2 regions of the Streptomyces sp. WMMB303 genome follow, and region 1 is predicted to be linked to the other one. Evidence: predicted binding sites of a transcription regulator. Region 1 holds the regulator's gene; the other holds the start of a gene.
The links. The regulator HrcA, encoded in region 1, represses chaperone genes, less so after heat shock. The targets are predictions, from matches to a motif close to TTNGCACTCNGNNNNNCNGAGTGCNAA.
Positions count from the first base shown of each region.

Region 1 (14,801 bases):
GTGAGGAGGGGCACGGTCTGCGGCTGGTCGGTGCGCTCGCCAAGGAGTGGGGTATCAGCTACCGCAGGGACCGCAAGTCGGTGTGGTTCCAGCTCGGTACAGCGGCCGTCCACCCTCCGGGCGCAGACGCAGACGCAGACGCAGACGCAGATGCAGATGCAGACGCAGACGCAGACGCAGACGCGGACGTCGGTGCGGACGCGGACGTCGGCGCAGAGGCAGCCGCGTTCATACGAGCAGCCGCTGAGGCCGCACGGGAGACGGACGCCGCACGGGAGAGGCCGCGCGGGCCCGTGCCGCGTGACACCCCGGCCGCCGGCGCCGCTCCCGGCGGTGCCCGGCACGAGGCGCCCGGCGAGGGCCTCCCGCCGGGCCCGCACCCGTGGCCGCCCGGGGGCCCGCCGGACGGGCCGGGCGGCGCCGCGCTCGCCGCCCGGTGCCCGACGCCCCGGCTCCCGCACCGGGACTGGATGTGCAACGGCGCGCTCTCCTTCCTCGCCGAGGCGTCCGACCTGCTGGCCGGGCACACCGACGAGGACAGGGTCGCCTCGCTCGCCGGACAGCTGATGGTGCCCCGCTTCGCCGACTGGTGCGCTGTGTGGCTGCGGGACGACGAGCGCTCCCGGCTGCCCCGGCTGGCCCGGGTCTGGCACGCGCAGGAGGGCCGGATCGAGGAGTTGCGGGCCCGGCTCGCCGAGGAACCGCCGGCCCCCGTCGGGCGGGTGCTGCCGGGGCAGGCGTCCCCTTGGCGCCGGCCGGAAGATGCCGCGGCGGGCGGCGGCAGCGGCGCCTCGGCCCAGTGCGATCTGGTCGTCGGCGGCCGCCCGGTCGGCACGCTGGTGATCGGACGCGCCGGACTGCTGCGGATACCGGACGAAGTGCTGGGCCTGGTGGAGGACTTCGCCCGCCGGGTGGCGCTCGCGGTGCTCTCCGCCCGCCGCTACGCGCTCCAGGAGAACATCAGCCGGATCCTCCAGCGCGGGCTGCTGCCCAGCGAGGAGATGCACGTACCCGGCCTGGACACCGCGCTGGTCTACGAACCGGCCGGTGAGGGCACCTGGGCGGGCGGCGACTTCTACGACCTGCTGCGGTTGCCCGACGGCCGCTGGCGGTTCGCACTCGGTGACGTATGCGGCAACGGCCCCGAAGCCGCCGTGGTCACCGGACTGGCCCGCCCGGTGCTGCGGCTGCTGGCCCGCGAGGGCCACTCCGTACCCGAGACCCTGGACCGGCTCAACCGGGAGGTCGGTGAGCAGGCCCGGTTCCTGTCCGTCGTCTACGGGGAACTCGCCTTCCGCGACGGCCTGGTGGACTGCACGCTCACCTGCGCCGGGCATCCGCTGCCGCTGGTCCGGGACGCCGCGGGGCAGGTGCGGACCGCCGCGCTGCCGCAGTTACTCCTCGGGGTCGCCCAGCAGGTCGGCTACGAGTGCCAGTCCTTCACGCTGCACCCCGGTGACACGCTGCTGTGTGTCACCGACGGGGTGACCGAACGGCGCTGTGGCCGTCGGCTGTTCGACGACGGCGACGGGCTGGCGGCGTGCTTCGCCGACTCCGCGGGGCTGGACGCGGGCGGGACGGCCGAGCGGCTGCGCCGCGCGGTGTACGCCTTCGCGCCGGATCTGCCCGCCGACGACCTCGCGATGCTGGTGCTGCGACTGCCGGAGGCCACCGGCGCCGCCGCCGTCGCGCACACCGGCTGACCGGCCGGCACCGCGTGCTCCGCGCCCTGGCGAGGCCGGCTCAGTCCACCAGGTCCCGGACGACCGCGTCGGCCAGCAGCCGGCCGCGCAGCGTGAGTACGGCCCGGCCCGCTTCGTACGGTCCCGGTTCCAGCAGCCCGTCGGCGCGGGCTTGGGCGGCCGCCCGGACGCCCTCGGGGGCCAGCAGCGAGAGGGGACAGCCCTGCCGGAGCCGCAGCTCCAGCAGGATCCGCTCGACCCGCCGGTCCTCCTCCTCCAGCAGTTCCCGGCCCGCACCGGGTGAGCGGCCCTCGGCCAGCGCCCGCGCGTAGCCGGCCGGGTGCTTGACGTTCCACCAGCGCACCCCGCCGACATGGCTGTGGGCGCCCGGCCCGGCCCCCCACCAGTCGGCGCCCGTCCAGTACAGCTCGTTGTGCCGGCACCGGGCTGCCGGGTCGCCCGCCACCGCCCAGTTGGAGACCTCGTACCACTCCAGGCCGGCGGCGGTCAGCCGTTCCTCGGCGATCAGATAGCGGTCGGCGTGCACGTCGTCGTCGGTCATCGGCACCTCGCCGCGCCGCACACGCCGGGCGAGCCGGGTGCCCTCCTCCACGATGAGCGCGTACGCCGAGATGTGGTCCGGGCCCGCGGCCAGCGCGGCGTCCAGGGAGGCGCGCCAGTCCTCGTCCGTCTCGCCCGGCGTCCCGTAGATCAGATCCAGGTTCACGTGCGCGAAGCCCGCTTTGCGGGCCTCGGCGACGCACTCCTCCGGCCGCCCGGGAGTGTGGGTGCGCTCCAGCACCCGCAGCACGTGCTCGCGTGCGCTCTGCATGCCGAAGGAGATCCGGTTGAACCCCGCCTCCCGCAGTTCGGCCAGGTAGCCGGGGTCCACCGAGTCCGGGTTCGCCTCGGTGGTGATCTCGGCGTCCTCGGCCAGGCCGAACTCCTCCCGGACGGCCGCCAGCATGCGGCCCAGATCGGCGGCGGGCAGCAGGGTGGGGGTGCCGCCGCCGACGAACACCGTCTGGACCCGGCGCGGATCCTCGCCCAGCGCCCGGCGGGCCAGCCGGATCTCCTCGGTGAGGCTGTGCGCGTAGTTCTCCTGCGAGGCGGCCACCCCGCCGTCGGCGCCGCGCAGCTCGGGCGCGGTGTAGGTGTTGAAGTCGCAGTAGCCGCAGCGGGTGGCGCAGTACGGGACGTGGAGGTAGACACCGAGCGGGCGTGCGCTGTCGGCGCCGCGGGTCAGTGCGTGCGGGGGGAGCGAACCGTCGAACGGTACGGGCTCGCCGTCGGGCAGTGCGGAGGGCATCCGTCCATTGTCCCCGGTCCGCGCGCGGACGCGGCAGCCGCCGGTTCCGGGGGAGCAGCACGCGCCCGTGGGCCCGTGCCCGGCGCGGCTCGCCGGGACGGTCAGGCGCCGTCCGGGGCCGTCACGAAGTCGATCAGTTCCTCCACGCGGCCCAGCAGCGCCGGCTCCAGGTCCTGGTAGCTGCGCACCCGCCCCAGCAGCCGCTGCCAGGCGGCGCCGGTGTGCTCCGGCCAGCCGAGGGCGCGGCAGACGCCGGTCTTCCAGTCCTGGCCGTGCGGAACGCGCGGCCAGGCCCGGATGCCCGCCGACGCGGGTTTCACGGCCTCCCAGATGTCGATGTACGGGTGCCCCACCACCAGCACGTGGTCCCCGCAGACCTCCGCGGCGATCCCGGACTCCTTCGAGCCGGGCACCAAGTGGTCCACCAGCACGCCGAGGCGGGCTCCGGGGCCGGGCGAGAACGCCTCCACGACGGCGGGCAGGTCGTCGACGCCCTCCAGGTACTCCACGACCACGCCCTCGATGCGCAGGTCGTCGCCCCACACCTTCTCGACCAGTTCGGCGTCGTGCCGCCCCTCGACGTAGATCCGGCCGGCGCGTGCCACCCGGGCCCGGGCGCCCGGTACGGCCAGCGAGCCGGAGGCCGTCCGCTGCCGCCCGGCCGGGGCGCCCGCGCCGGGCCCGCCGCCGGGCGCGGGCCGCACCAGCGTCACCGTCCGCCCCTCCAGCAGGAAGGCCGCTGCCGCCATGGGGAAGACCCGGTGCTTGCCGAAGCGGTCCTCGAGGGTGACGGTCGGGCCCTCGGCGGTCTTCTCGCACCGCACGACAGCCCCGCAGAACCCGGTGCTGACCTCCTCCACCACCAGGTCCGGCTCGGCGGCCACCTCCGGCACGGCTCGGGGCCGCTTCCACGGAGGGGTCAGGTCCGGGTTGTCGTAACGGCTGCGCATGCCGCTCATTCTGCTACGTGCCCCGCGGCCCGCCGCCCGCCCTACGGCGCGGAGCGGCGCGCCAGCTCGTCCCGCTGCGTGCGCACGAACGCCGCGTCGACCAGCGCCCCGTGCCCCGGCACGTACACCGCGTCCTCGCCGCCGAGGGCCAGCAGCCGGTCCAGCGCGGCCGGCCAGCGGGCGAGATGGGCGTCCGCACCGGCCTGCGGTGCACCGGACTCCTCGACCAGGTCGCCGCAGAAGACGACGTCGGGGGAGCCCGGCACCAGAACGGCCAGGTCGTGCTCGGTGTGCGCGGGACCCACGTTCACCAGTACGACCTCGCGTCCGCCCAGGTCGAGGGTGAGTTGCCCGCTGACCGGATGGTGCGGGCGCACCAGCACGTCGGCCGCCTCGCCCGCCTCGTCCTCCAGCAGGCCGTGCGCCACGGCGTCGTCCCGCAGTGCGTCGGTGCCGCGGGCCAGCAGTTCGCGGACGCCGACGGCCGCGTACACCTGGGCGCCGGAGAAGACGGCGGTGCCGAAGATGTGGTCGAAGTGCGGGTGGGTGAGGACGATCCGGGTCACCCGGCGCCCCAGCAGCGCGGCCACGTCCGCACGGATTCCGGCGCCCTCCCGCAGGCTGGACCCGGTGTCGACGAGCAGCGCGCCGCTGTCCCCGGTGACGGCGCCGACCGTCGCGTCCCACTGCGGCAGCCTGCGCCGCAGCACCCCGGGGGCGATCCGCTCCCAGCGGCTGTCGGCGGCCGACGGGTCCTGCCTGGCGTCTTCTGCGAACGGCTGCATGGGACGACGCTAACCGCAGCGCCCGTACGCTGCGCTCCCGGCCGCTCCGGAAGCCGCGTCCGGAAGCCGCGTCCGGAAGCCGCGTCCGGAAGCCGCGCCCGGGAGCGTGGGCGGGGTACCGTCGGGCCCGCGGGCGGGCGGCCCTTGCCCCGGCTGTGGTGACCGGCCGTACACTGGCCCAGGGGCTTGGCACTCCGGTACGACGAGTGCCAGAGGGCAGCCGCCGGAAACGGGACCTCGGACCAGCGGCCGGACGGGAGGTGTGCGCCGTGCTCAGCGAGCGACGACTTGAAGTGCTCCGCGCCATCGTCCAGGACTACGTCGGTACGGAGGAGCCGGTCGGCTCCAAGGCCCTCACCGAGCGGCACAACCTCAAGGTGTCCCCGGCCACGGTCCGCAACGACATGGCGGCGCTGGAGGACGACGGGTTCATCGCCCAGCCGCACACCAGCGCGGGCCGCATCCCCACCGACAAGGGGTACCGCCTCTTCGTCGACAAGCTCGCCGGGGTCAAGCCGCTCTCCTCGCCCGAGCGCCGGGCGATCCAGAACTTCCTGGAGGGCGCCGTCGACCTCGACGACGTCGTCGGCCGCACGGTGCGGCTGCTGGCGCAGCTCACCCGGCAGGTGGCCGTGGTGCAGTACCCGTCGCTGACCCGCTCGACGGTGCGGCACGTGGAACTGCTCGGGCTGGCTCCCGCGCGGCTGATGCTGGTGCTGATCACCGATACCGGCCGCGTCGAGCAGCGGCTGATCGACTGCCCGGCGCCGATCGGCGAGGCGGTGCTGGCCGACCTGCGAGCCCGGCTCAACAGCCGGGTGGTCGGTGAGCGGTTCACCGAGGTCCCCTCCCTGGTGCAGGACCTCCCGGAGGCGTTCGACGCCGACGACAGGGGCACGATCCAGACCGTGCTGGCCACCCTGCTGGAGACCCTGGTCGAGGAGACCGAGGAGCGGCTGATGATCGGCGGAACCGCCAATCTCACCCGCTTCGGGCACGACTTCCCGCTCACCATCCGGCCCGTTCTGGAGGCGTTGGAGGAGCAGGTCGTGCTGCTGAAGTTGCTCGGAGAAGCCAAGGATCCGGGTATGACCGTACGAATCGGGCATGAGAACCAGCACGAGGGGCTGAGTTCCACATCGGTCGTCTCGGTCGGTTACGGTTCGGGCGACGAAGCAGTCGCCAAACTCGGCGTGGTCGGACCGACCCGCATGGACTACCCCGGAACGATGGGAGCTGTACGCGCAGTGGCACGGTACGTCGGACAGATCCTGGCGGAGTCATAAGGTGGCGACGGACTACTACGCGGTCCTCGGCGTGCAGCGTGACGCCTCGCAGGACGAGATCAAGAAGGCGTTCCGCAGGCTCGCGCGCGAGCTGCACCCGGACGTCAACCCGGATCCGAAGACCCAGGAGCGGTTCAAGGAGATCAACACCGCCTACGAGGTGCTCTCGGACCCGCAGAAGAAGCAGGTCTACGACCTGGGCGGGGACCCGGCCTCGGGTGCCGCGGGCGGCGGCGCCGGCGGCTTCGGCGGGGGCTTCGGCAACTTCAGCGACATCATGGACGCCTTCTTCGGCACGGCGGCGCAGCGCGGTCCGCGCTCGCGCACCCGCCGGGGCCAGGACGCCATGATCCGGCTGGACATCGACCTGGAAGAGGCGACGTTCGGCACCACCAAGGAGATCCAGGTCGACACGGCTGTCGTCTGCAACTCCTGCAGCGGCGACGGTGCCGCGCCCGGCACCTCGGCGCAGACCTGCGACATGTGCCGCGGCCGGGGCGAGGTCTCCCAGGTCACCCGGTCCTTCCTGGGCCAGGTCATGACGTCCAGGCCGTGCCCGCAGTGCCAGGGTTTCGGCACCGTGGTGCCCACTCCGTGCCCGGAGTGCGCCGGGGACGGCCGGGTGCGCTCGCGGCGCAGCCTCACCGTGAAGATCCCCGCCGGTGTCGACAACGGCACCCGCATCCAGCTCTCGGGCGAGGGTGAGGTGGGACCGGGCGGCGGCCCGGCCGGCGATCTGTACGTGGAGATCCACGAGAACTCCCACTCGACCTTCCAGCGTCGCGGCGACGACCTGCACTGCACCGTCACCATCCCGATGACGGCGGCGGCGCTGGGTACGAAGGTGCCGCTGGAGACGCTGGACGGCATGGAGGAGATCGACATCCGTCCCGGTACCCAGTCCGGCCAGTCGGTCCCGCTGCACGAACGCGGCGTCACCCATCTGCGCGGCGGAGGCCGGGGCCAGCTCATCGTGCACGTCGAGGTGACGACTCCGACCAAGCTGGAGGCGGAGGAGGAGGAGCTGCTGCGGCGGCTGGCCAAGCTCCGCGGCGAGGAGCGGCCCACCGGCCAGTTCCAGCCCGGGCAGCAGGGGCTGTTCTCGCGCCTGAAGGACGCCTTCAACGGACGCTGAGGGCGGCCGGCGGCGGTCCCCGGCCCCCGGGTCGGGGCCGGGGGGCGGTGCGCCGGGGCCGTACAGGGGACGTGACAGGATGTGGTCATGTCCACCTCGCCGCCTTCGCTCTCCGAGCTGACTGCGCACCCCCTCATCCAGGCGCCGATGGCGGGTGGGGTCTCCCGCCCCGAGCTGGTGGCGGCGGTGTGCGAGGCCGGCGGACTGGGCTTCCTGGCCGCCGGATACAAGACGCCGGAGGCGATGTACGAGGAGATCCGGCAGCTCCGGCAGCTCACCGGGCGCCCGTTCGGCGTCAACCTGTTCATGCCGCAGCCCCGCACCGCCGACCCCGCCGCGGTGGAGGTCTACCGCGAGCAGCTCGCCGGTGAGGCCGCCTGGTACGAGACGGAGCTGGGCGATCCGGAAGGCAAGACGGACGACGCCTACGAGGCGAAGCTCGCGGTCCTGCACGACGATCCGGTGCCGGTCGTCTCCTTCCACTTCGGCTGCCCCGCCCGCCGGGTGCTGGAGCGGTTCGCGGCGCTGGGCACCTGCACCGTCGTCACCGTGACCTCGGTCGCCGAGGCGCGGGTGGCGCAGGCGGCCGGTGCGCAGGCCGTGTGCGTGCAGGGCGTCGAGGCGGGCGGCCACCAGGGCACGCACCGGGACGATCCGCAGGACGGCCGGGGAAGCGCCGGTGTCGGGCTGCTGTCCCTGCTCGCGCAGGTCGGGGAAGCGATACAGCTTCCTCTCGTGGCCGCGGGCGGGCTGATGCGCGGTCGGCAGATCGCCGCCGTGCGCGCGGCGGGCGCCGTCGCGGCCCAGTTGGGCACCGCGTTCCTGGCCACCGCGGAGTCCGGCGCCCACCCGCTGCACAAGCGGGCGCTGACCGACCCGCTGTTCACCCGCACCGAGCTGACCCGGGCTTTCTCGGGGCGCCCGGCACGGGGGCTGGTCAACCGCTTCGTGCGCGAGCACGGCCCGTACGCGCCGGCCGCCTATCCGCAGGTGCACTATCTGACGGCCGGGCTGCGCCGGGCGGCGGCGAAGGCGGGCGATCCGCAGGCGATGGCGCTGTGGGCGGGGCAGGGGCACCGGCTGGCCCGGGAGTTGCCCGCCGGGCAGCTCGTGGAGGTGCTGATGGCGGAGTGCGACGAGGCACGTGCCGAGCTGCGGGAGGCGGGATCGTGAGCGCGCCGGTGTTCCTGGCCGACGCCGGGCTGCTGCGGCCCGGCACGGTGGTGCTGGACGGTCCGGAGGGGCGGCACGCGGTCGCGGTCCGCCGGCTCCGGCCCGGCGAGGAGGTCGTCCTCACGGACGGCGCGGGCACCGGTGCGTACGGGAGCGTGACCGCGGCCGAGGGCAAGGACCGGCTGGAGGTCGCCGTCCGCGAGGTGCGTACCGAGCCCGCGCCCCGTCCCCGGATCACCGTCGTCCAGGCGCTGCCCAAGGGCGACCGCGGGGAGCTGGCCGTGGAGACGATGACGGAGACGGGGGTGGACGCCGTGGTGCCGTGGGCGGCGTCCCGCGCGGTCACCCGGTGGAAGGGGGAGCGGGCGGCCAAGTCGCTCGCCAAGTGGCGGAACACGGCGCGGGAGGCGGGCAAGCAGGCCCGGCGGCTGCGGTTCCCCGAGGTGGCCGGGTTGGCCGCCACCCGGGAGGTCGCCGCGCTGCTGGAGGCCGCCGACTTCGCCGCGGTGCTGCACGAGGAGGGCGGCACGCCGCTGGCTTCGGCGGCCCTGCCGGAGGCGGGGGAGATCGTGCTGGTCGTCGGCCCGGAGGGTGGGGTCGCGCCGGAGGAGCTGGAGGTCTTCGCGCGGGCCGGGGCCGCGCCGCTGCGGCTCGGGCCGAGCGTGCTGCGGACCTCCACGGCCGGTACGGCGGCCACCGCGGTGCTGCTCGCCCGGTGCGGGCGGTGGGGGTGAGGGGCCGGCAGGACGCACCCGGGGCAGCGCCGTCCCTCGGGTAGCATCCCGGCATGGCTTCCAACGGAGAACCGCAGCAGGACTGCCTGTTCTGCAAGATCGTCGCAGGTGAGGTGCCCGCGACGCTGGTGCGGGAGACCGACACGACCGTCGCCTTCCGGGACATCAACCCCCAGGCGCCCACCCATGTGCTGGTGATCCCGAAGGCGCACTACCCGGACGCGGCGTCCCTCGCGGCGGCCTCTCCGGAGCTGATCGCCGACGTGGTGCGGGAGGCCGAGGAGGTGGCGGCGCTGGAGCGGATCGCCGTACCGGACGGCGGGCCCGGCACCGGGTACCGGGTGGTCTTCAACACCGGGTCCGGCGCCGGTCAGACCGTCTTCCACGCGCACGCGCACGTGCTCGGCGGCCGCGGTCTGGAATGGCCCCCCGGATGAGGTGCTGAGGCACGGTGTCGGCGCGCGAACTGGTCGTCCTGGGCACCGCCAGCCAGGTTCCCACCCGGCAGCGCAACCACAACGGGTACGTCCTGCTGTGGGACGGCGAGGGCATCCTGTTCGACCCGGGTGAGGGCACCCAGCGGCAGATGCTGCACACCACCGTCGCGGCGCACGATCTGACCCGGATCTGCCTGACCCACTTCCACGGCGACCACACCCTCGGCCTGCCCGGCGTCCTCCAGCACATGAGCCTCGACGGGGTGCCGCACGAGGTGACGGCCCACTATCCCGCGAGCGGGCAGCGGTACTTCGAGCGGCTGCGGCACGCCACCCCGTTCCACGACACGCTCCGGCTGCGGGAGGCACCCGTGGCGGAGCCCGGCGTCCTGGTGGCCGCTTCCGGGCAGCACCTGACGGCCGCGGGCCGGGAGCGGTTCCCGGGAGAGAGCGGCGCCCGGCAGCGGGAGGTGCCCTTCACCCTGGAGGCGCGCAGGCTCTCGCACCGCATCGACACCTACGGCTACCGGCTGACGGAGCCCGACACGCGCCGGATGGTGCCCGAGCGGCTGGCCGGGCGGGGCATCAGCGGCCCGGACGTCGGCCGCCTCCAGCGGGAGGGGGAGCTGCGGGGGGTGCGGCTGGAGGAGGTCAGCGTGCCGCGCCGCGGGCAGCGGTTCGCCTTCGTCATGGACACCCGGCTCTGCGACGGGGTGCGGGACCTGGCCGAGGGCTGCGACCTGCTCGTCATCGAGTCGACCTTCCTGCGGGCCGAGACGGAACTGGCCGAGGTCTCAGGCCATCTGACGGCCTTCCAGGCGGGCCGGGTGGCGGCCGAGGCGGGCGTACGCCACCTGGTGCTCACACACTTCTCGCAGCGCTACCAGGACACCGCGCTCTTCGCGGCCGAGGCCCGCGCGGCCGGGTTCCGGGGCGAACTGACCGCGGCGCGTGACCTGATGCGTGTGCCCGTGCCCCCGCGCGGCTGAGGTGCGCGGACGACGAGTTCCCGGGCCGGACCGGCAGCGAGGCCCGACGCGGCGTCAGAAGCCGAGTCGGCGCAGCTGCTTGGGGTCGCGCTGCCAGTCCTTGGCGACCTTGACGTGCAGATCGAGGTAGACGGGGGTGCCCAACAGGGCCTCGATGTGCCGGCGCGAGGTGCTGCCGACCTCCTTGAGGCGCTTGCCCTTGGGGCCGATGACGATGCCCTTCTGGCTGGGGCGCTCCAGGAAGATGTTGGCGTGGACGTCGAGCAGCGGCCGGTCGGCGGGCCGGTCCTCGCGGGGCACCATCTCCTCGACCACCACCGCGATCGAGTGCGGCAGCTCGTCCCGCACCCCCTCCAGCGCCGCCTCACGGATCAGCTCGGCGACCATGACCTGCTCCGGCTCGTCCGTCAGGTCCCCGTCCGGGTAGAGCGGCGGTCCTTCGGGCAGCAGCGGCACCAGCAGCTCGGCCAGCAGGTCCACCTGGGAGCCCTCGGTGCCGGAGACCGGGACGATCTCCGCCCACTCGATGCCCAGCTCCCGCCCGAGCTGGTCCACAGCGAGCAGCTGCCGGGCGAGTGCCTCCTGGGAGACCAGGTCGGTCTTGGTGACCACCGCGACCTTCGGCGTCCGCTTCTTCAGCTCCGCCAGCTCGCCCGCGATGAAACGGTCGCCGGGGCCGATCTTCTGGTCGGCCGGTACGCAGAAGCCGATGACGTCGACCTCCGCCCACGTGGTGCGCACCACGTCGTTGAGGCGCTCGCCGAGCAGGGTGCGGGGCTTGTGCAGGCCGGGGGTGTCCACCAGGACGAGCTGCGCCTCCGGGCGGTGCACGATGCCGCGCACCGTGTGCCGGGTCGTCTGCGGGCGGGTGGAGGTGATCGCGACCTTCGTGCCCACCAGCGCGTTGGTCAGCGTCGACTTGCCCGCGTTCGGGCGGCCGACGAGGCAGGCGAATCCCGAGCGGTGCGGCGCCTCGCCCTGGGTGCGGCCTTCGGGGTCGCCGGTGGTGGCGGAGGATGCGTTCATGACGACCATTGTCCCTGATGGACGGTGTGGCCCCGGCCGCCGAGGTCCCGCCCCGGTGACCGGCGGCAGAGGGGCCCGTCCGGCGGCTCAGCCGGCCGGTACCGTCGAGTGCACCTCGCCGTCCGGGCCCGCGAGCAGCACCGGGGTGGCCGGCCCGCCCAGGTCGCGCACGGTCGCCAGGTCCTCGGCCGGGACCTGCGCCGCCTCCGAGACCACGGCCGCGGCCTCCAGGGACGTGGCACCCGAGGCCACCGCCATGGCCACGGCCGTGCGCAGCGCCGACAGCCGCAGCGAGGGCAGCGCCACCGATCCGGCGACGTAGGTGCGGCCCGTCTCGTCCCGGACGGCGGCACCCTCCGGGACGGCGTTGCGGGCGCGGGCGCTGCGCGCCAGGGTGACGATCTTGCGGTCCTCCGGGGTCGGCCCCGCGGTGCTCTGGTCGCTCATGACGGCGAGCATATGCGCTGCCCGCGGCGTCCCGGCGGCCGCCTCAGCCCGCGACCTGCCGGAGGGCCGCGCGGCGGGCCTCCGGCTCGGCCAGTCGCTGCAGTTTCTCGGCCGTGCCGGTACCCGGGATCGGGTTGTGCAGGATGAGCCGCAGATCGGGGCGGGCCGGTACCTGGAGTGTCGTCGACTCGAAGTGCAGCGCGCCCACGGCCGGATGGTCCAGCTCCTTGACCCGCTGGCCGGGGCGGCACACATCGCCCAGCTCCCACAGCGCCCGGAACTCCTCGCTGCCCGCCAGCAGGTCCGCCAGCAGCAGCTGGAAACCCTCGTCCGCGGGCCACTCGGCGAGGGAGGCGCGCAGTTCGGCCACCACACCCGGCGCGTTCTGCTCCCAGCTGACCGCGCGGGCCCGGTACCGCGCGTCGCAGAAGAAGTTGATGATGCAGTTCTCCTGCGCGTTCATGCCCATCACCAGTTGCGCCGACGCGTTGAGCCCGACGGCGCTGTAGTACGGGTCCATGATGTGCGCGGGGTAGGGCATCCAGCTGTCCATCAGCCGCTGCATCCCGGCGCACAGGTAGTCGGGGTCGTACTCCGACTCGGGCAGCGGCGGGTTGAGTCCGGCCAGTACGTACAGGTGCCGCCGCTCGGCGGGGCTCATCCGCAGCACCCGCGCCACCGCGTCGAGGACCTGCGGCGAGACGGTGATGTCCCGGCCCTGCTCCAGCCACTGGTACCAGGAGGCGCCCACCCCGGCGAGCACCGCGACCTCCTCCCGGCGCAGCCCCGGTGTCCGGCGCCGGGCACCGCCGTCGGGCAGCCCCGACTCGGCGGGCGAGACCCGCGCCCTGCGCGAGCGCAGGAACGTGCGCAACTCCTGGCCGCGCCGGAGTCTCTCCGGCCGGCTCCCCCGGGCACTGGCCACCTGTTCCCCTCCCTGAGTGGTGGTGCGGGCACCACCATAAACAGCAGCTCCCCACGGCGTGTTCCGCGCCAGCAGGCTGTGATCATGCCAACGACCGCTTCTGCACCGGAGACGGCCGCGCCCGCGTCCGTACCGGTCTCCCCTCCCGCCGCCCACCGCTTCACCCCGCGCGAGATCCTGCTGCTGGTGGTGCTGTGCGCCTCGCAGTTCCTCGTCGCGCTCGACTTCTCCGTCCTGAACGTCGCCCTGCCCGTCCTCGGTCCCGACCTGGGGCTGGGCGAGGCGGGACTGCAGTGGGCCGTGACCGCTTTCGCGCTGCCCACCGGCAGCTTCCTGCTGCTCTTCGGGCGGCTGGGCGACCAGCTCGGCCGCCGCCGCACCTTCCTGACCGGCCTGGCGCTCTTCACCGGGGCCTCGGTGCTGGCCGCCCTCGCGCCCACCGCACCGCTGTTCCTGGCGGGCCGCGCGCTGCAGGGGCTCGGCGCCGCCGCGCTGGTCCCCACCGGGATGGCCCTGATCACCACTTCGTTCGCCGAGGGGCCCGAGCGGACCAAGGCGCTGAGCATCAACGGCTCGCTGATGGCACTGGGCTTCACCGTCGGCATGGTCGTCGGCGGTGTGCTGACCGACACGCTCGGCTGGCGCTCCACCATGGGCCTGCTCGGTGTCGGCGGACTCCTGGTGCTGCTGGTGGCGCCCCGGCTGCTGACCGAGAGCCGGGGCGCGCGGACCCGGCTGGACGTGCCCGGCGCGCTGACCGTGACCGGTGGACTGTTCGGGGTCGTCTACGGGCTGTCCACCGCCGCCGAGGAGGGCTTCGGCCGCCCGGACGTGCTGGGCGCGATCGTCGCCGGACTGCTGCTGCTCGTGGCGTTCGTCCGGGTGGAGGCACGCAGTGCCGAGCCGCTGCTGCCGCTGTCGCTGCTGCGGCGTCCCACTGTCGCCTTCGGCAACCTCGCCGGGCTCGCCACCGTCTCGATGATGACCGCCGTGGTCTTCCTGATGACGCTCTACCTGCAGGAGTTGCTGGACGTCTCCCCGCTGGTCTCCGGGCTCGTCTTCGGAGTGCAGGGCCTCGCCTCCGTCGCCGGCGGCGCCCTCGCGCCCCGACTGGCCCGCAGGTTCGGCGCGCCGCGCACCCTCGCGCTCGGGCTGCTCGGCCAAGGCGTGCTGACGGCCGCGCTGCTGGGCCTGGGCACCGAGCGCGGACTGTGGCTGGTGGTGCTCGCCATCTCGCTGGCCAGCGGACTGCATCTGGTGGCCGTCGTCACCTACGGCGTCACCGCCACCTCGGGCCTCGATGACGCGGACCAGGGCCGGGCCACCTCCCTGGTCACCAGCGCCATGCAGCTCGGGCTGGCGCTCGGCATCCCGCTGCTGAGCGCCCTGTCGGTCGGCCGGGCCGCGGCACTGCGGGACGCGGGCACGCCCGCTGCCGAGGCCGCGCTGGGCGGCATCAAGCTGGGCCTCGCCGCCGACGCCGCCGTTCTGCTGGCCGTCGGAGCGCTGGTGGCCCTCGTGCTGGGCCGCACACGGGCCGCACGTGTCCCACGGGAGACGGCCTGACCTTCCTGACCTGCCTGACCGGTCGGGGCCGATCCGGATCGGTCAGCCGGTTGGTTCAGCCGTCCTGCTCGGGCGGGACGGTCGGGTTGGGCGTGCGCCCGGCCGTCACCTCCTCCAGCCGCTCGGTGGCCGTCCGGGCCGCCCGGCGGGCGAGCCCGGTGTCGCCGTCACCGACGGAGAGCAGGGCCACCCCGGTCGTGGACTGCTTCACCCGCGACAACACCAGGTCGAGGGTGAGCTGCTGCCCGTCGGCCGGGCCGCCGCGGGCGGTGCCGCGCAGCCGGGCGCACGCGCTGTCACCGCCCGGCCCGGCCTTCAGCGGGGAGACGGTGAAGTCGACGGTGACCGCCTCGTTCT
Region 1 is NZ_JARKIN010000001.1:2,061,552-2,076,352, reverse strand. It holds gene P2424_RS09480 (SpoIIE family protein phosphatase) at 1-1,703, shown strand, start outside; gene hemW (radical SAM family heme chaperone HemW) at 1,744-2,991, opposite strand; gene P2424_RS09470 (DUF3097 domain-containing protein) at 3,093-3,941, opposite strand; gene P2424_RS09465 (MBL fold metallo-hydrolase) at 3,983-4,726, opposite strand; gene hrcA (heat-inducible transcriptional repressor HrcA) at 4,996-6,012, shown strand; gene dnaJ (molecular chaperone DnaJ) at 6,014-7,147, shown strand; gene P2424_RS09450 (nitronate monooxygenase) at 7,235-8,320, shown strand; gene P2424_RS09445 (16S rRNA (uracil(1498)-N(3))-methyltransferase) at 8,317-9,054, shown strand; gene P2424_RS09440 (histidine triad nucleotide-binding protein) at 9,108-9,491, shown strand; gene P2424_RS09435 (ribonuclease Z) at 9,506-10,480, shown strand; gene era (GTPase Era) at 10,535-11,506, opposite strand; gene P2424_RS09425 (cytidine deaminase) at 11,594-11,965, opposite strand; gene P2424_RS09420 (helix-turn-helix transcriptional regulator) at 11,997-12,878, opposite strand; gene P2424_RS09415 (MFS transporter) at 12,963-14,444, shown strand; gene P2424_RS09410 (hypothetical protein) at 14,500-14,801, opposite strand, start outside.

Region 2 (14,801 bases), 4.1 Mb from region 1:
CGAGCGGGTCTGACGGCGCTCCGGACCGTCGCCGGGCCTCGAGCCGGAGCGCCGTACGTCCGGCACGCGGAGCCGCTGCGTGAGGCGCACCCCCTGCGCCGGATGTGAACCGATGTACGCGTGGGCCGGATGTGCTCACGGTGTGTCACCCGGCAGGATTGTGCGGGCCGGGAACGACGTCGGAAGCGGGGACGCGGATGGCCAGGGGGGCGGGACACTCCGGACGGTGGCGTGTGTGGAGCACGGCCGTGCTGCTCACGGCCATGGCCGGACTCGGGGCGGCCTCCGGGACGGCGGCGGCCGCCGGACCGGCGACGCCCGCCGCCTACCTGGCCGAGAAGTTGCGCGAGAACCCCGTCCACCTCTCCGACCAGCTTCCGCGGACCAACCCGCTCTCCGCCCGGTCCGCCTTCGCCCGGGCGGCGAAGCGCACCGGCGTGCCGACGTATGTGCTGGTGCTCCCCGGGACCGGGCCGGCGCGCGACGAGGGACTGCTGGCGGCCGTGCACGACCGGCTCGGCGAGGACGGGCTCTATGTCCTGCTCGGCGAGGACGGCGGGAGCCCGCGCACCGAGACGTTCGGGGTGGACGTACCGGCCCGGGACGCGGCCACGGCGACCCTCTTCGAACTGCCCTACGACGCGGGCACTCTGGAGGTGTTCCGGCACTTCGTGGACGTCCTGCGGTCCGGCGACGCGGTGCGGCGCGCCGAGCGCGGACTGGAGGCGAGCCGCGCCGGTGAGGAACCGGACAAGCTCCACACCAGCCGCACCGACCGCGAGAACCAGGGCTTCCTCACCGGCGTCCTGCTCACCGGGGTACCGGTCTTCCTGGTCGCCACCGGCTGGTACATCCGGCGCCGGCGGGGCGGGAAGGGGCCGCGGCTCCGGCTGCTGGTGCCCGTCGCCGCCGGAACGGCCCTGGTGATCGGCGCCGGTGCGCCGCTCGTCTTCGACGACACCCGCTCCGACGCCGACAAGCCGCCCACCGCCGCCGACCTGCGCGCCAGGACCGTGCGAGTCGCCCAGGGGCTGCGCGCCGACCCCGTCTACGTCGACCCGCTCGGGGCCGGGCTGCTGAGCCGGAGCCAACTCGACCGGCTGCGGGAGCGGGTGGCGCGCCTGGACGTTCGGGTCCGGATCGCCGTCGTTCCCCTCGTCACCGCGGACGAGTCGGCCGGGGACGGCGCCCGCTTCGCCAAACGGCTGCACGACCGGCTGCACGACCGGATGGGGAAGGACGGCGACGGCCTCTACCTGATCGCGGGCGCCTCCGAGGACGGCGACCTCGAACTCGTCAACTACGGCGCCCGGCTGGACAGTGCGGCGCTCCGGGACACCACGGGGGACCTGCGCTTCGACGGGGCCGGTGCGGAGGACTCCGGGGACTCCGAGAACCAGGGGCTCTACCAGCGGCTCGACAGCGTGCTCCGGGCCGTCGGCCGCGCCCCGCACGGCCCGCCCGGGCGCCCCTACCTGGAGCCGTCGGCCGCGGACGATCCGGTGACCGAGGACGTACTGCCCTCCCTCTACGCGGAGGACTTCACGCCCGGACTGCTGATGGGAGGGGTGGGGGCCGCTGCCGCCTTCGGGGTGACGGCCGCCGGTCTCGCCGCCGCAGGACGGATACGCACCGCCGTACGGGCCGCGCCTGCCGCCCGGGCGAGCGGCGCGGGCGGTATCCCCTCGCAACTCCCCGCGCGCCTTCCGGCCGGGCGGCTGCGCCGGACGGCACGGTGGGAACTCGGCGAGCTGAACGACGCCTTCGAAGCGGTCCCCCACGGGCTGCCCGACGCCGTACGCGCCCAGGTCTGGGACTGCCTCGACGCCGCGACCCTCCTCCTCGACCAGGAGGGCGACAACCGGGTGGACGCCGACGCCGACGCGCCCACCCTCGCCGCCGGTCTCGCGCTGATCCGGGTCGCCCGCGCCCTGCTGGAGCGCGGCGCCGCACCCGCGGCCCGCGGCGCCGGCCGGACCCGGCTGTGCACCCTCGACCCGCTGCACGGACCGGCGCCCGCGTCCGGACGGCTGAAACTCCCCGGTGAGACCGGATCCGCACGGTCCCGACCGCTGTGCGCCGAGTGCCGTGCCGCGCTGCCGACGGCCGGCTCGCGGCCCGCGCGGGCCGCCGAGACCGTGGCCGCGCGGGTGCTGCGCCTGCCCGTACCCGGTGCCGCACGCTCCGCACCGTACGAGCCCTACCACCGCATCCCCGGTCCGCTCGCAGCGCAGGGCACCGGCCGCAGTGCGGAGCTGACCGCCGATCTGATAGTCCGCCGAGTCCGGGAGCAACTGGGTGTCCACTGAACGACGCACCGCGCGCGGCGCCGATCCCGCGGCGGGTCCGAGGTGGTCCCTCGCCGCCGTCCTGGTGTCCGTCCTCACCGCACTGGTGCTCGCGCTCGCCGCCGGCGCACCGGCCCGGGCCGACGACGATCCGGGTGCGGCCTCCGACGCCGGTTCCGCGGGGCAGCGGATAGCCGACGGGCTGCGCACCTCGCCCGTCTACGTCGACCCCTCCTACCGGTCGGCCTTCCCGCCCGACGAGCAGCGCCGGCTGGCCGCGAAGATCAAGAAGTCGGGGCTGCCGGTCCGGGTCATCGTCGTCCCGCTCATCTCCGGCGACGCATGGGGCGGCGACCCGAAGAAAATGGTCGACGTCGTGCGCTACCGGATCGGGGAGGGCTCGAAGACGAAGGCCGTCTACATGACCCTCAGCACCAACGAGGGCTTCCTGGACGGCTACGAGTTCCCCCGCGACGGCCGGTACGAGGCGTTCTGGGGTGTTGCCGCGGTCGGCCACCAGGACGACATGAAGGACCGGAGCCTCTACGTCAAGTTCTCCCGTGCGCTGGAGATCGTGCGGTCCGGCGACGGCAGGAAGCAGTACGAGAAGGCCACCGCGGACCTGCACGACGACGACCCGGCGGAGCGCGACGGCGGTGCGGACCACAACGGCGCGGACGGCGGCGCGGACCACGGTGGCCCGGACGGCGGCAGCGCGGACCCGGGCCCCTCCCCGCTGCTGCTCGCGGTGCTGATCGGGTCGGCGGTGGCGGTGGCGGCCGCCGCGGTGCTGGTCTCCCGCACCGTGCGGCGGCGTGCGCGTACCTCGGCGCGGGCGCCGTTCACCTCGCCGCGTTCCGTCTTCGCCACCGCGCGCACGGCGGGCGTGCGCGACCTGCGCAAGCGCGCCCAGCGCGAACTCCTCGCGTACAACGAGAAGCTGATCGCCCACGAACCCGGCGAGCACGCCGACAGCGATCTGCTCCAGCTCTCCCTGGACGCCTACGCCGCGGCGTGCACCGTGCTGGACGAGGCCCGCGACACCCCCGACCTCGCGGGCGTCCTCGCGCTCCTGCACGAGGGCGAGGACGCGCTGGGGCGGTCCGAGCCGGCTCCCCGCAGTCGCCGCAAGGCCCGGACCGCTGCGCCGACGCTGCCGCTGTGCTTCTTCGACCCGCTGCACGGCGCCGCCGCCGAGCGGATCCGCTGGCGACCGCTGGGCCGCCGCGAGGCCCTGCGCGTCGCCGCGTGCCAGGAGTGCTCCGCGGCGGTCTCCGAACGCCGCGCGCCGGAGGTCCTCACCCATAAGCACGACGGCCGCCGAGTCCCGTACTTCGAGGTCCCGCCCGAGCACAGCCTGTGGGCCGCGACCGGCTACGGCTCGCTGACCGAGGAGACGCTCACCGAACGCGTCCTGCGCGGCGACTTCACCCGCACCCGTACCCGTCAGGGGCGCTGAGGCCCGCGCGGTCACGCCAGCGGATGCCCGAGCAGCATGCCGGGCGCGCCCGCGATCCGGGTGAGGAAGACGGTGCAGGAGCCGCCCGCCGTCTTCGGGTCCAGCTTCAGTTTCCGGCGCAGCTCCTCGGGCTCGACCGCCGAGCCGCGCTTCTTGACGGTGACGACCCCCACGCCGCGCTCCCGCAGCAGGGCGCGCAGCTTCTTGACGTTGAACGGCAGCGCGTCGGTGATCTCGTACCCGGTCGCGAACGGCGTCGGGTGCACCGCGTCGGTGGTCACGTACGCGATCGTCGGGTCGATCAGCCGTCCCGCCACCTGCCGGGCCAGCTCGGCGACCAGATGGGCGCGGACGACGGCGCCGTCCGGCTCGTAGAGATACCGGCCCACCGGTCCCGTTTCCGGGTCGGGCAGCCCCTCCCCGGCGAGGGTCTCCCCGGCGGGCAGCAGCGTCGCGCGCACCCCGCCGGTGCCCGTCCGGCCGCCGCCGAACCACAGCACCGCCTCCTTGACGTCGCCGCCGCAGGAGACCCACTCCGCCTCCGCCTCCGCGGGCACCGCCTCGTGCGGGATGCCGGGGGCCACCTTCAGCGCGGCCAGCGGCGCGGTACGGGCCGCCCGCACGGCCCAGCTCAGCGGCGGCGAGTAGCTCTCCGGATCGAAGACCCGGCCCCGTCCGGTGCGGCGGGCCGGGTCGGCGAAGAGCGCGTCCCAGCCGGCGGTGTCCACCTCGGTGACGTCGGCGCACCGCACCTCGACCAGCTCCGCGAGCCCCAGGGCCGCGGCGTTGGCGCGGGCCACCGCGCAGGTGAGCGGCGAGCGGTCGACGGCCAGCACCCGGATGCCCTCCCGGGCCAGCGCCAGCGCGTCGGCGCCGATGCCGCAGCACAGGTCCACGGCGCTGCGGACGCCGAGGTCGCGCATCCGCCGGGCGCGGTGCCGGGCGACCGGGGTGCGGGTGGCCTGTTCGAGCCCGTCCGCGGTGAAGTAGAGGGCGTGCGCGTCGCCGGGGCCGAACTTCGCCTCGGCGCGGGCGCGCAGCCGGCTCTGGGCCAGCGCCGCCGACACCAGCGCCGGTTCGTGCCGCTGCCGCAGCCGCGTCGCCACGGCGAGCTCCTGCGCGGGCTCGACCCCCCGTACTTCCCGCAGCAGTGCCTGCCCCTCGTCGGAGAGCAGCTCCGCGAACACCTCACGATCCACCCGCCCATTGTCCCGTGCCGCTCCCGCGTCCCGTGCGCCGGGCCGCCCCGGAAGTCCTGCTCGGGGCCCTGGAGAAGGCCGAGCACCTGCTGGGCGCCTGGAAGGGCGCGGGGAACCGCGCGAGTGACCAGGACGGCGCCGCGCCCGGCGGACAGCCGCGGTTCCGCGGCGAATCCCCGCGGAGAGCGAGTGAGGGGGGCGCCCTCTCACATCGGCGCGAGCCGGTGCGGCTAGCACTCCGCTTGACCGAGTGCTAAGCCAGGCATAATCTCGACCTTGGCACTCTCCCCGTGTGAGTGCCAGCAGTACGCGACGGGCAGATCCGGCACCCGCGACGACGGATCTACCAGGTCGCCACTCCAGACATAAGCCCTCAGTTTGACGTATTGAGATCTCCGAAGGGGGAGGTCGGATCGTGACGACCGCCAGCTCCAAGGTTGCCATCAAGCCGCTCGAGGACCGCATCGTGGTCCAGCCGCTCGACGCCGAAGAGACCACGGCCTCGGGCCTGGTCATCCCGGACACCGCCAAGGAGAAGCCCCAGGAGGGCACCGTCCTGGCCGTTGGTCCGGGCCGCTTCGAGGACGGCAACCGCCTGCCGCTCGACGTGTCCGTCGGCGACATCGTGCTCTACAGCAAGTACGGCGGCACCGAGGTGAAGTACAGCGGCGAGGACTACCTCGTCCTCTCGGCCCGCGACGTTCTCGCGATCGTCGAGAAGTAGTACGGCGAGAAGCAGTACGGACTACGGACGCGGCAGCTTTCCGAAGCCGCAGCGTGCAGTCGATACGCGCCCTGGTGCCCGCTCCTCGCGCGAGGTAGCAGGGACCAGGGCGCGGCTCGTACCGGCCGACACGGGCGCGTACGAGACGTGCGAGACGTGTGAGAGGACACAACAGCTTCCATGGCGAAGATCCTGAAGTTCGACGAGGACGCCCGTCGCGCCCTTGAGCGGGGCGTCAACAACCTCGCCGACACCGTGAAGGTGACCATCGGCCCCCGCGGCCGCAACGTCGTCATCGACAAGAAGTTCGGCGCCCCCACCATCACCAACGACGGCGTCACCATCGCCCGCGAGGTCGAGGTCGAGGACCCGTACGAGAACCTGGGCGCCCAGCTCCTCAAGGAGGTGGCGACCAAGACCAACGACATCGCCGGTGACGGCACCACCACCGCCACCGTGCTGGCGCAGGCGCTGGTCCGCGAGGGCCTGCGCAACGTCGCCGCCGGTGCCTCCCCGGCCGCCCTGAAGAAGGGCATCGACGCCGCGGTCGCCGCCGTCTCGGACGAGCTGGTCAAGACCGCGCGCCCGATCGACTCCAAGGAGGACATCGCCTCCGTCGCCGCCCTGTCCGCGCAGGACAAGCAGGTCGGCGAGCTGATCGCCGAGGCGATGGACAAGGTCGGCAAGGACGGCGTCATCACCGTCGAGGAGTCCCAGACCTTCGGTCTGGAGCTGGACTTCACCGAGGGCATGGCCTTCGACAAGGGCTACCTCTCGCCGTACTTCGTCACCGACCAGGAGCGTATGGAGGCCGTCCTCGACGACCCGTACATCCTGATCCACCAGGGCAAGATCAGCTCCATCCAGGACCTGCTGCCGCTGCTGGAGAAGGTCATGCAGGCCGGCTCCAGCAAGCCGCTGCTGATCATCGCCGAGGACGTGGAGGGCGAGGCGCTCTCCACCCTCGTCGTCAACAAGATCCGCGGCACCTTCAACGCCGTCGCCGTCAAGGCGCCCGGCTTCGGCGACCGCCGCAAGGCGATGCTCGGCGACATGGCGACGCTCACCGGCGCCACCGTCATCGCCGAGGAGGTCGGCCTCAAGCTCGACCAGGCCGGTCTCGACGTGCTCGGTTCCGCGCGCCGCGTCACCGTCACCAAGGACGACACCACGATCGTCGACGGTGCGGGCAAGGCCGAGGACGTGCAGGGCCGCGTCGCCCAGATCAAGGGCGAGATCGAGGCGACCGACTCGGACTGGGACCGCGAGAAGCTCCAGGAGCGCCTCGCCAAGCTGGCCGGCGGCGTGTGCGTGATCCGCGTCGGCGCGGCCACCGAGGTCGAGCTGAAGGAGAAGAAGCACCGCCTGGAGGACGCGATCTCCGCGACCCGTGCGGCGGTCGAGGAGGGCATCGTCTCCGGTGGCGGTTCCTCGCTCGTGCACGCGGTCAAGGTGCTGGAGGGCAACCTCGGCAAGGAGGGCGACGAGGCGACCGGTGTCGCCACCGTCCGCCGCGCCGCGGTCGAGCCGCTGCGCTGGATCGCCGAGAACGCGGGCCTGGAGGGCTACGTCATCACCGCCAAGGTCGCGGAGCTGGAGGCCGGCCAGGGCTTCAACGCCGCCACCAGCGAGTACGGCGACCTGGTCAAGGCCGGTGTCATCGACCCGGTGAAGGTGACGCGCTCCGCGCTGGAGAACGCCGCCTCGATCGCCTCGCTGCTGCTGACGACCGAGACCCTGGTCGTCGAGAAGCCGGCCGAGGAGGACGAGGCCGCCGGCGCGGGCCACGGCCACGGGCACGCCCACTGAGGCATCCCGCCGTCCGGTGAGGGCGCACCCCGTCGCGGGGTGCGCCCTCGCTGCTTTCCCCGGCTCCTCCGCGGCGGCCCGCGCCGCCCGGTCCCGCCGGGTGCGCCCCCGGTCCTGCCGGATGCCGCCTCGGTCCTACTTCGGGCCGTACTTGCGTCCCGTGGTCGAGGACGCCTTGGCCAGCACGCCGCGCGGGATGAGCCGGGAAGCGCCCAGCAGGGCCTTGTACCGGGGGTCGGGGACCGAGACCACCTTGCCGCGCGCGAGGTCCCGCAGCGCCGTCTCGACCACCTGGTCCGCGTCCAGCCACATCCACCGCGGAATGTCGGCGGAGTCCATCCCGGCCCGGTCGTGGAACTCCGTGCGGACGAATCCGGGGCACAGGGCCATCAGCCGCACGCCCTGACCGGCCAGGTCCTTGGCGGCGCCCTGGGTGAACTGGGTGACCCACGCCTTGGAGGCGCCGTAGGTGCCGCGGGGGAAGAAGGCGGCCACGGAGGCGACGTTGATGACCCCACCGCGCCCCCGCTCGCACATGGAGGCCGTCGCCGCCGAGGTGAGCCGCAGCACGGCTTCGCAGTGCACCTTGAGCATCGTCAGCTCGTCGGCGACGGACACCTCCAGGTAGCGGCCCTTGTTGCCGAACCCCGCGTTGTTCACCAGCAGGTCGACGGGGTGTTCCCGGGAGTTCAGCCGGTCCTCGACCGCGGCGATGCCCGCTTCCGTCGCCAGGTCGGCGGTGACGACGTCGGCCTCCACCCCGTGCCGGTCGTGCAGTTCGGTCGCCTCCCGCCAGAGCCGGTCGGTGTTCCGCGCGGCGAGCACGAGGTGGTAGCCGCGGCCGGCCAGCCGCCGGGCGAAGGCGGCGCCGATACCGGCGGTGGCTCCCGTAATCAGTGCAGTCGTCATGCGGCCACGCTATCGGCCCCGCACGGCTGCTGATGCGCCGTCCGGCCGCCTCGGCGAGGGTAGGGCACCCGTACGACCCTGTCGTACCGCCACCGCCGGACGAGGCTCCGCCGCCGGACCGGTCCGCGGCTCGCTCGACCACGCCACGGCCGGACTGCGGCCCGGGCGCCGCGTCGTGGCGGGCCGTCAGCCTCGCTTGGCGGCTCGTCAGCCGGGGACGGTGGTCCGTCAGCCGGGGATGCGGCGCAGCGCGTGCTCCCGCGCCTGCGGGTCCAGCGCCTCGCCCGCCGCCAGCACGCGCGGCAGCAGCTCGGGCTCCCGGGTCAGGGCGCGGAACACGAAGCTGACCGAGACCTCGTGGTCGGGGCGGTGGACGACGGTGACGGGGTCACCCGCGCGCACCGCGCCCGGCTCGACGACCCGCAGATAGGCGCCGGGCATCCGGCGGTCCGTGAACCGTTTGACCCAGCCCCGTTCGCTCAGCCAGCCCGCGAAGGTGCGGCAGGGTACCCGCATGGAGCACACCTCCAGCAGCGGTCCGGTGCCGGCTGTGCCGAGCTGCCAGCGCTCCCCGATGCGCGCGTCGTCGACCTGGACGCCCCGGGTGGTGAGGTTCTCGCCGAAGACGCCGTTGGGCAGCGCCCGGCCCAGCTCGCCTTCCCAGAAGTCCAGCTCCTCGCGCGCGAAGGCGTAGACCGCCTGCTCCTCGCCGCCGTGGTGGCGCAGATCGCCGATGGTGTCGCCGGCCAGCCCGCTGCCCCCGGTGCCGCGCGGGCCGGGGGCGGTGACGGTGACGGCGCCCTCGACGGGCTGCTTGTCGATGCCGGTCAGACCGCCTTCGGCGGCGGTGTGCTCCGAGCGGTGGGGTCTGGCGAGGTTGACGGAAAGCAGCTCCATGCGCCGAGGCTACCGAGGAGCGCTCCAAGGCGCGAGCGGGTTCCGGCGGCGATCCCCAAGGCAGGCTTATGCCCGCCTATGCTCGGGAGCATGATCGAGGCCCGTCATCTGCGCGTCCTGCGCGCGGTCACCCGAACCGGTTCCTTCTCCGCCGCGGCGCGCGAGCTGGGCTGTACGCAGCCCGCGGTCAGCCAGCAGATGAAGGCGCTGGAGGCCGCCGCGGGCACCCCGCTGCTGGTGCGGACGGGACGGGAGACGCGGCCGACCGAGGCGGGCGAGGCACTGGTACGGCACGCCACCGGGATCCTGGCGGGGCTGACGGCCGCCGAGGAGGAGGTGGCGGCGCTGGCCGGGCTGCGGGCCGGGCGGGTGCGGCTGGTCTCCTTCCCCAGCGGCAGTTCCACGCTGGTGCCCACCGCCGTCGCGGCGATGCGGGCCGCTCATCCGGGCACCCGGGTCTCGCTGGTCGAGGCGGAGCCGCCGCGCTCGGTGGAGATGCTGCGGGCGGGGGACTGCGAGATCGCGCTGGCCTTCCGCTACGACCCGGTGCCCGGGGAGCATGTCCCGGCCGAGGACTGGGAGGCGGACGACCTGGTGGTCCGGCCGCTGCTGACCGACCGGCTGGTGGGGCTGGTGCCGGAGGGGCACCCCTTCGCGGACGCGGAGGAGGTCGGCATCGGCACCCTCGCCGAGGAGCCGTGGATCGCGGGCTGCCCCCGCTGCCGGCGGCATCTCGTCCAGGTGTGCGAGGCGGCGGGGTTCACGCCGCGGATCGACTTCGCGACCGATGACTATCCGGCGGTGGTGGGTCTGGTCGGCGCGGGTCTGGGGGTCGCGGTGCTGCCGGAGCTGGCCGTGGAGTCGGTGCGTCCGCGGGGGACACGCGCCGTCCGGGTGGTGCCGGCCGTGCAGCGTGAGGTGGTCGCGCTGACGCTGCCCGACCTCGCGCGGGTGCCCGCCGTCGCCGCGATGCTGGACCGGCTCGTGGCGGCCCGCGGCTGACGGCCGCCCGGTCGGGCCCGGGGTCCTCCGAGCCCGGCCGGGTGGCTGGTCGGGTGGTGGTGTGCCGCGTGAGGGAACGTTTCCGCGGAGCCGTCCGGGTTCCTCGGGGCCGCGTGGTGCCCGGGGTCCGGTCGGCCGGGCGGGAGCCGAGGGGGCGCGCTCACATCTCGCCGACCGGTTCCACGGCGTGCTCGCTCGCACCTTCGTGGGCGGACGTACCGTCCGGAGCCTCCGTACCGCCCCGGGGTGCCCCGTCCGGAGCGGCTCCGCCAGGAGTCGACGGCCGCTGATCCTGCGCGGGGCTGTGTGTGGTCACCAGCCGGTTCCGGGCCCGGCCCAGCAGCTCCTCGCGCTCGTCCTCGGTGAGCCCGCCCCACACCCCGTAGGGCTCGCGTACCTGGAGAGCGTGCGCCGCGCACTCGGCGCGCACGGGGCAGCGCATGCACACCTCCTTGGCGGACGCCTCCCGCGCACTGCGGGCGGCGCCGCGCTCCCCCTCGGGGTGGAAGAACAGCGAACTGTCCACCCCCCGGCAGGCGGCCAGAAGCTGCCAGTCCCACAGATCCGCGTTGGGTCCAGGAAGGCGGGAGAAGTCTGCCATCGCGTCTCTCCTGAGTGCTGCTGGAGGTGATCTGACACTCGTGCGTAAATATGACTCTTTCGCGAATCTAGCGATCAAACTCGCAAAACGGAAGTAATGCATCTGAATAGGGCACTTCAGGATTAATGGTGCGTCGGTCGCCACAAAGGCGGGATGTTGCTGATCTGTGCACAGGCGCTCACGTAGAGTGCTGAGAACGGCGGCTGGAAGCCGTAACTCTTTCGGGTGACCGTCGTTGAGAGAGCGAAAGCGATTGGTTCGGAACCGGCCCGGGGCGCAGGCCGCCGCGGCCGTCAATCGCGCAGGTGACGATTCTCAAGCAGCCTGGAGGCTCAAGGTGATGCGCATCAGCAGCGGAGGGCGGCCATGACATCCGTCCTCGTATGCGACGACTCCCCGCTCGCCCGAGAGGCCCTGCGCCGCGCGGTCGCGACCGTGCCCGGCGTCGAGCGTGTGACGACGGCGGCCAACGGCGAGGAAGTCCTCCGCCGCTGGGGCGCCGACCGGTCCGACCTGATCCTGATGGACGTCCGGATGCCCGGCCTGGGCGGAGTGGAGACCGTGCGGCGGCTGCTCTCCGCCGACCCCGGCGCCCGCATCATCATGCTGACGGTGGCCGAGGACCTGGACGGCGTCGCGCTGGCCGTCGCGGCCGGCGCCCGCGGGTACCTGCACAAGGACGCCTCCCGCGCCGAGCTGCGCGCGACCGTCACCCAGGCGCTGGCCGACCCCACCTGGCGGCTCGCCCCCAGGCGGCTGCGGTCGGCCGAGATGGGCGCGGCGCCGACCCTCACCGCGCGGGAGATCCAGGTGCTGGAGGGCATGAGCCACGGCCGCTCCAACGCGGAGATCGGGCGTGAGCTCTTCCTCTCGGAGGACACCGTCAAGACGCACGCCAGGCGGCTCTTCAAGAAGCTCGGTGCCTCGGACCGCGCGCATGCGGTGGCGCTCGGATTCCGCTGGGGCCTCGTCCGCTGACCTGGTGCCGGGTGTCCGCCCGGGGGCACCTCCCGGCCGCAGGCCGAGCACGTCCCGTCTCGCACGGCAATCGCCCGTCCGCCCGCTCGTCCGCGCCCGGAACCGGTCGCCGACGAGTGGGACGGCGGCCCCGGCCGGTCCGGTGTTCCCGCGGATTTCCCCCGCGGCTGCCGAGAAATCTCGCGCGTGCCGCATGCTTGTTGTATGGAGTTCCTCGGGGACCTGTCGGTCAGGCGTGAGGGGAGGGCGTGGACATGAGGGCCAGTGCGCCTGCTCATAACGCTTCGGCTCACTTCTACGAGCGCGGTGCGGCGAACCGCGCGGCGTCGGTGCACCATGGACCGATGCGCGACGACGAGAGCGGTCCGCCGCCGACCGGGGCCGCGGAGGCGGCCGAGGTCGCCAAGGTGGGCAAGCTCGTCCAGCGCGCTGTCGAGGGCGACAGCCAGGCCACGCACGATCTGCTCGCCCATGTGCACCCGCTGGCCGTGCGGTACTGCCGTACGCGGTTGACCCGACTGCCCGGTGACGCGCGTCACTTCGTCGACGACCTCGCCCAGGAGGTCTGCATCGCGGTGCTCTGCGCGCTGCCGCGCTACCGGGACACCGGCAAGCCGTTCGAGGCGTTCGTCGTGGCCATCGCCCAGCACAAGGTCGCCGACCTGCAGCGGGCCGCGATGCGCGGGCCCGGCTCCACCGCCGTGCCCTCGGACGAGATGCCCGAGCGGCCCGACGACTCCCTCGGTCCCGAGGAGCGGGCGCTGCTCAGCAGTGACGCGGAGTGGGCCAAGAAGCTGCTGGCGAACCTGCCCGAACACCAGCGTGAGCTGGTGCTGCTGCGGGTCGCCGTGGGGCTGACCGCGGAGGAGACCGGGCAGCTGCTGGGAATGTCACCCGGAGCCGTCCGTGTCGCCCAGCACCGGGCCCTCAGCCGGCTGCGGGCCCTGGCCGAGCAGTAGTTCCGCCGCACGTGAGCGACGTGCGTGGGGGTTTCCCGCGCACGCGGGCACCCGGGTCGCCCGGGGGCCGGAGGTTGTCCACAGGCGGTCCGGTCACCCGTCCGGGCCCGTTAGCATGGACATCCGGCCGGGGCAAGCATGGGAAAGGTGTCATGACTGAGAACGTCGACGGAGTGCCCGCAAAATTCGCCACTCTGGGCCTGACATACGACGACGTACTGCTGCTGCCAGGCGAGTCGGACATGGCACCGCAGGACATCGACACCGCGTCGTACGTCTCGCGCAACGTACGGGTCAACGTGCCGCTGCTGTCCGCCGCCATGGACAAGGTCACCGAGGGCCGGATGGCCATCGCGATGGCCCGGCAGGGCGGCGTGGGCGTGCTGCACCGCAACCTCTCGATCGAGGACCAGGCCAACCAGGTCGACCAGGTCAAGCGGTCCGAGTCCGGGATGGTCACCGACCCCATCACCATCCGCCCCGACGCCACCCTCCAGGAAGCCGACGCGCTCTGCGGCCGGTTCCGCATCAGCGGCGTCCCGGTCACCGACGCCGCGGGCAAGCTCCTGGGCATCGTCACCAACCGCGACATGGCCTTCGAGCTGGACCGCAGCCGCCAGGTCCGGGATGTCATGACGCCGATGCCGCTGGTCACCGGCGAGGTCGGGATCTCGCGGGACGCCGCGATGGAGCTGCTGCGCCGCCACAAGATCGAGAAGCTGCCGCTGGTGGACGGCGGGGGCACGCTCAAGGGCCTGATCACCGTCAAGGATTTCGTCAAGGCGGAGCAGTACCCGAACGCCGCCAAGGACGCCGAGGGCCGGCTGGTCGTCGGTGCCGCCGTCGGGGTCGCGGGCGACGCCTACGACCGGGCCCAGGCGCTGATCGAGGCGGGTGTCGACTTCGTCGTCGTCGACACCGCGCACGGCCACTCGCGGCTCGTCGGCGACATGATCGCCAAGATCAAGTCGAACCACCCGCGCGTCGACGTCGTCGGCGGCAACATCGCCACCCGCGACGGCGCCAAGGCGCTGATCGACGCCGGTGCCGACGGTGTGAAGGTCGGTGTGGGCCCCGGCTCCATCTGCACCACCCGCGTCGTCGCCGGAATCGGTGTCCCCCAGGTCACCGCCATCCACGAGGCGTCGCTGGCCGCGCGGGAGGCCGGTGTCCCGGTCATCGGCGACGGCGGTCTGCAGTACAGCGGCGACATCGCCAAGGCCCTGGTCGCCGGCGCCGACACGGTGATGCTCGGCAGCCTGCTCGCCGGCTGCGAGGAGTCGCCCGGCGAGCTGCTGTTCATCAACGGGAAGCAGTTCAAGTCCTACCGCGGCATGGGCTCGCTCGGCGCGATGCAGACCCGCGGTGACAGCAAGTCCTACTCCAAGGACCGTTACTTCCAGGAGGGCGTCAGCGGCGACGACAAGCTGATCCCCGAGGGCGTCGAGGGCCAGGTCTCCTACCGCGGCCCGCTCGCCGCCGTGGTGCACCAGCTCGTCGGCGGGCTGAAGCAGTCCATGTTCTACGTCGGCGGCCGCACCGTCCCCGAGTTGCAGGATCGCGGGCGCTTCGTCCGCATCACCGCGGCCGGGCTCAAGGAGAGCCACCCGCACGACGTGCAGATGACGACCGAGGCTCCGAACTACTCCCGGAGCTGACCCCGGCGCCGGCGCGCGGGCGCCGGGCCGGCCCGTCCCCGAGCCCGCGGCCCTCCCGGAGCCGCGGGCTCCGGCGTGTCGGCGATACTGGACCGCGGCACACCAGAGTGAGAGGCAGCAGACGTGACTGAGATCGAGATCGGGCGCGGCAAGCGCGGACGGCAGGCGTACGCCTTCGACGACATCGCGGTGGTGCCCAGCAGGCGCACCCGCGACCCGAAGGAGGTCTCCATCGCCTGGCAGATCGACGCCTACCGCTTCGAGCTGCCGTTCCTCGCCGCACCGATGGACTCGGTCGTCTCCCCGCGTACCGCCATC
Region 2 is NZ_JARKIN010000001.1:6,171,194-6,185,994, reverse strand. It holds gene P2424_RS26815 (hypothetical protein) at 1-13, shown strand, start outside; gene P2424_RS26810 (hypothetical protein) at 249-2,309, shown strand; gene P2424_RS26805 (hypothetical protein) at 2,299-3,747, shown strand; gene P2424_RS26800 (class I SAM-dependent methyltransferase) at 3,759-4,946, opposite strand; gene groES (co-chaperone GroES) at 5,362-5,670, shown strand; gene groL (chaperonin GroEL) at 5,851-7,479, shown strand; gene P2424_RS26785 (SDR family oxidoreductase) at 7,615-8,388, opposite strand; gene P2424_RS26780 (MOSC domain-containing protein) at 8,617-9,285, opposite strand; gene P2424_RS26775 (LysR family transcriptional regulator) at 9,376-10,287, shown strand; gene P2424_RS26770 (WhiB family transcriptional regulator) at 10,448-10,888, opposite strand; gene P2424_RS26765 (response regulator transcription factor) at 11,255-11,866, shown strand; gene P2424_RS26760 (sigma-70 family RNA polymerase sigma factor) at 12,211-12,825, shown strand; gene guaB (IMP dehydrogenase) at 12,978-14,483, shown strand; gene P2424_RS26750 (GuaB3 family IMP dehydrogenase-related protein) at 14,607-14,801, shown strand, end outside.
Region 2: groES (co-chaperone GroES) is a predicted target of HrcA. The motif match lies at 5,177-5,203, and genes of this name have one in related genera.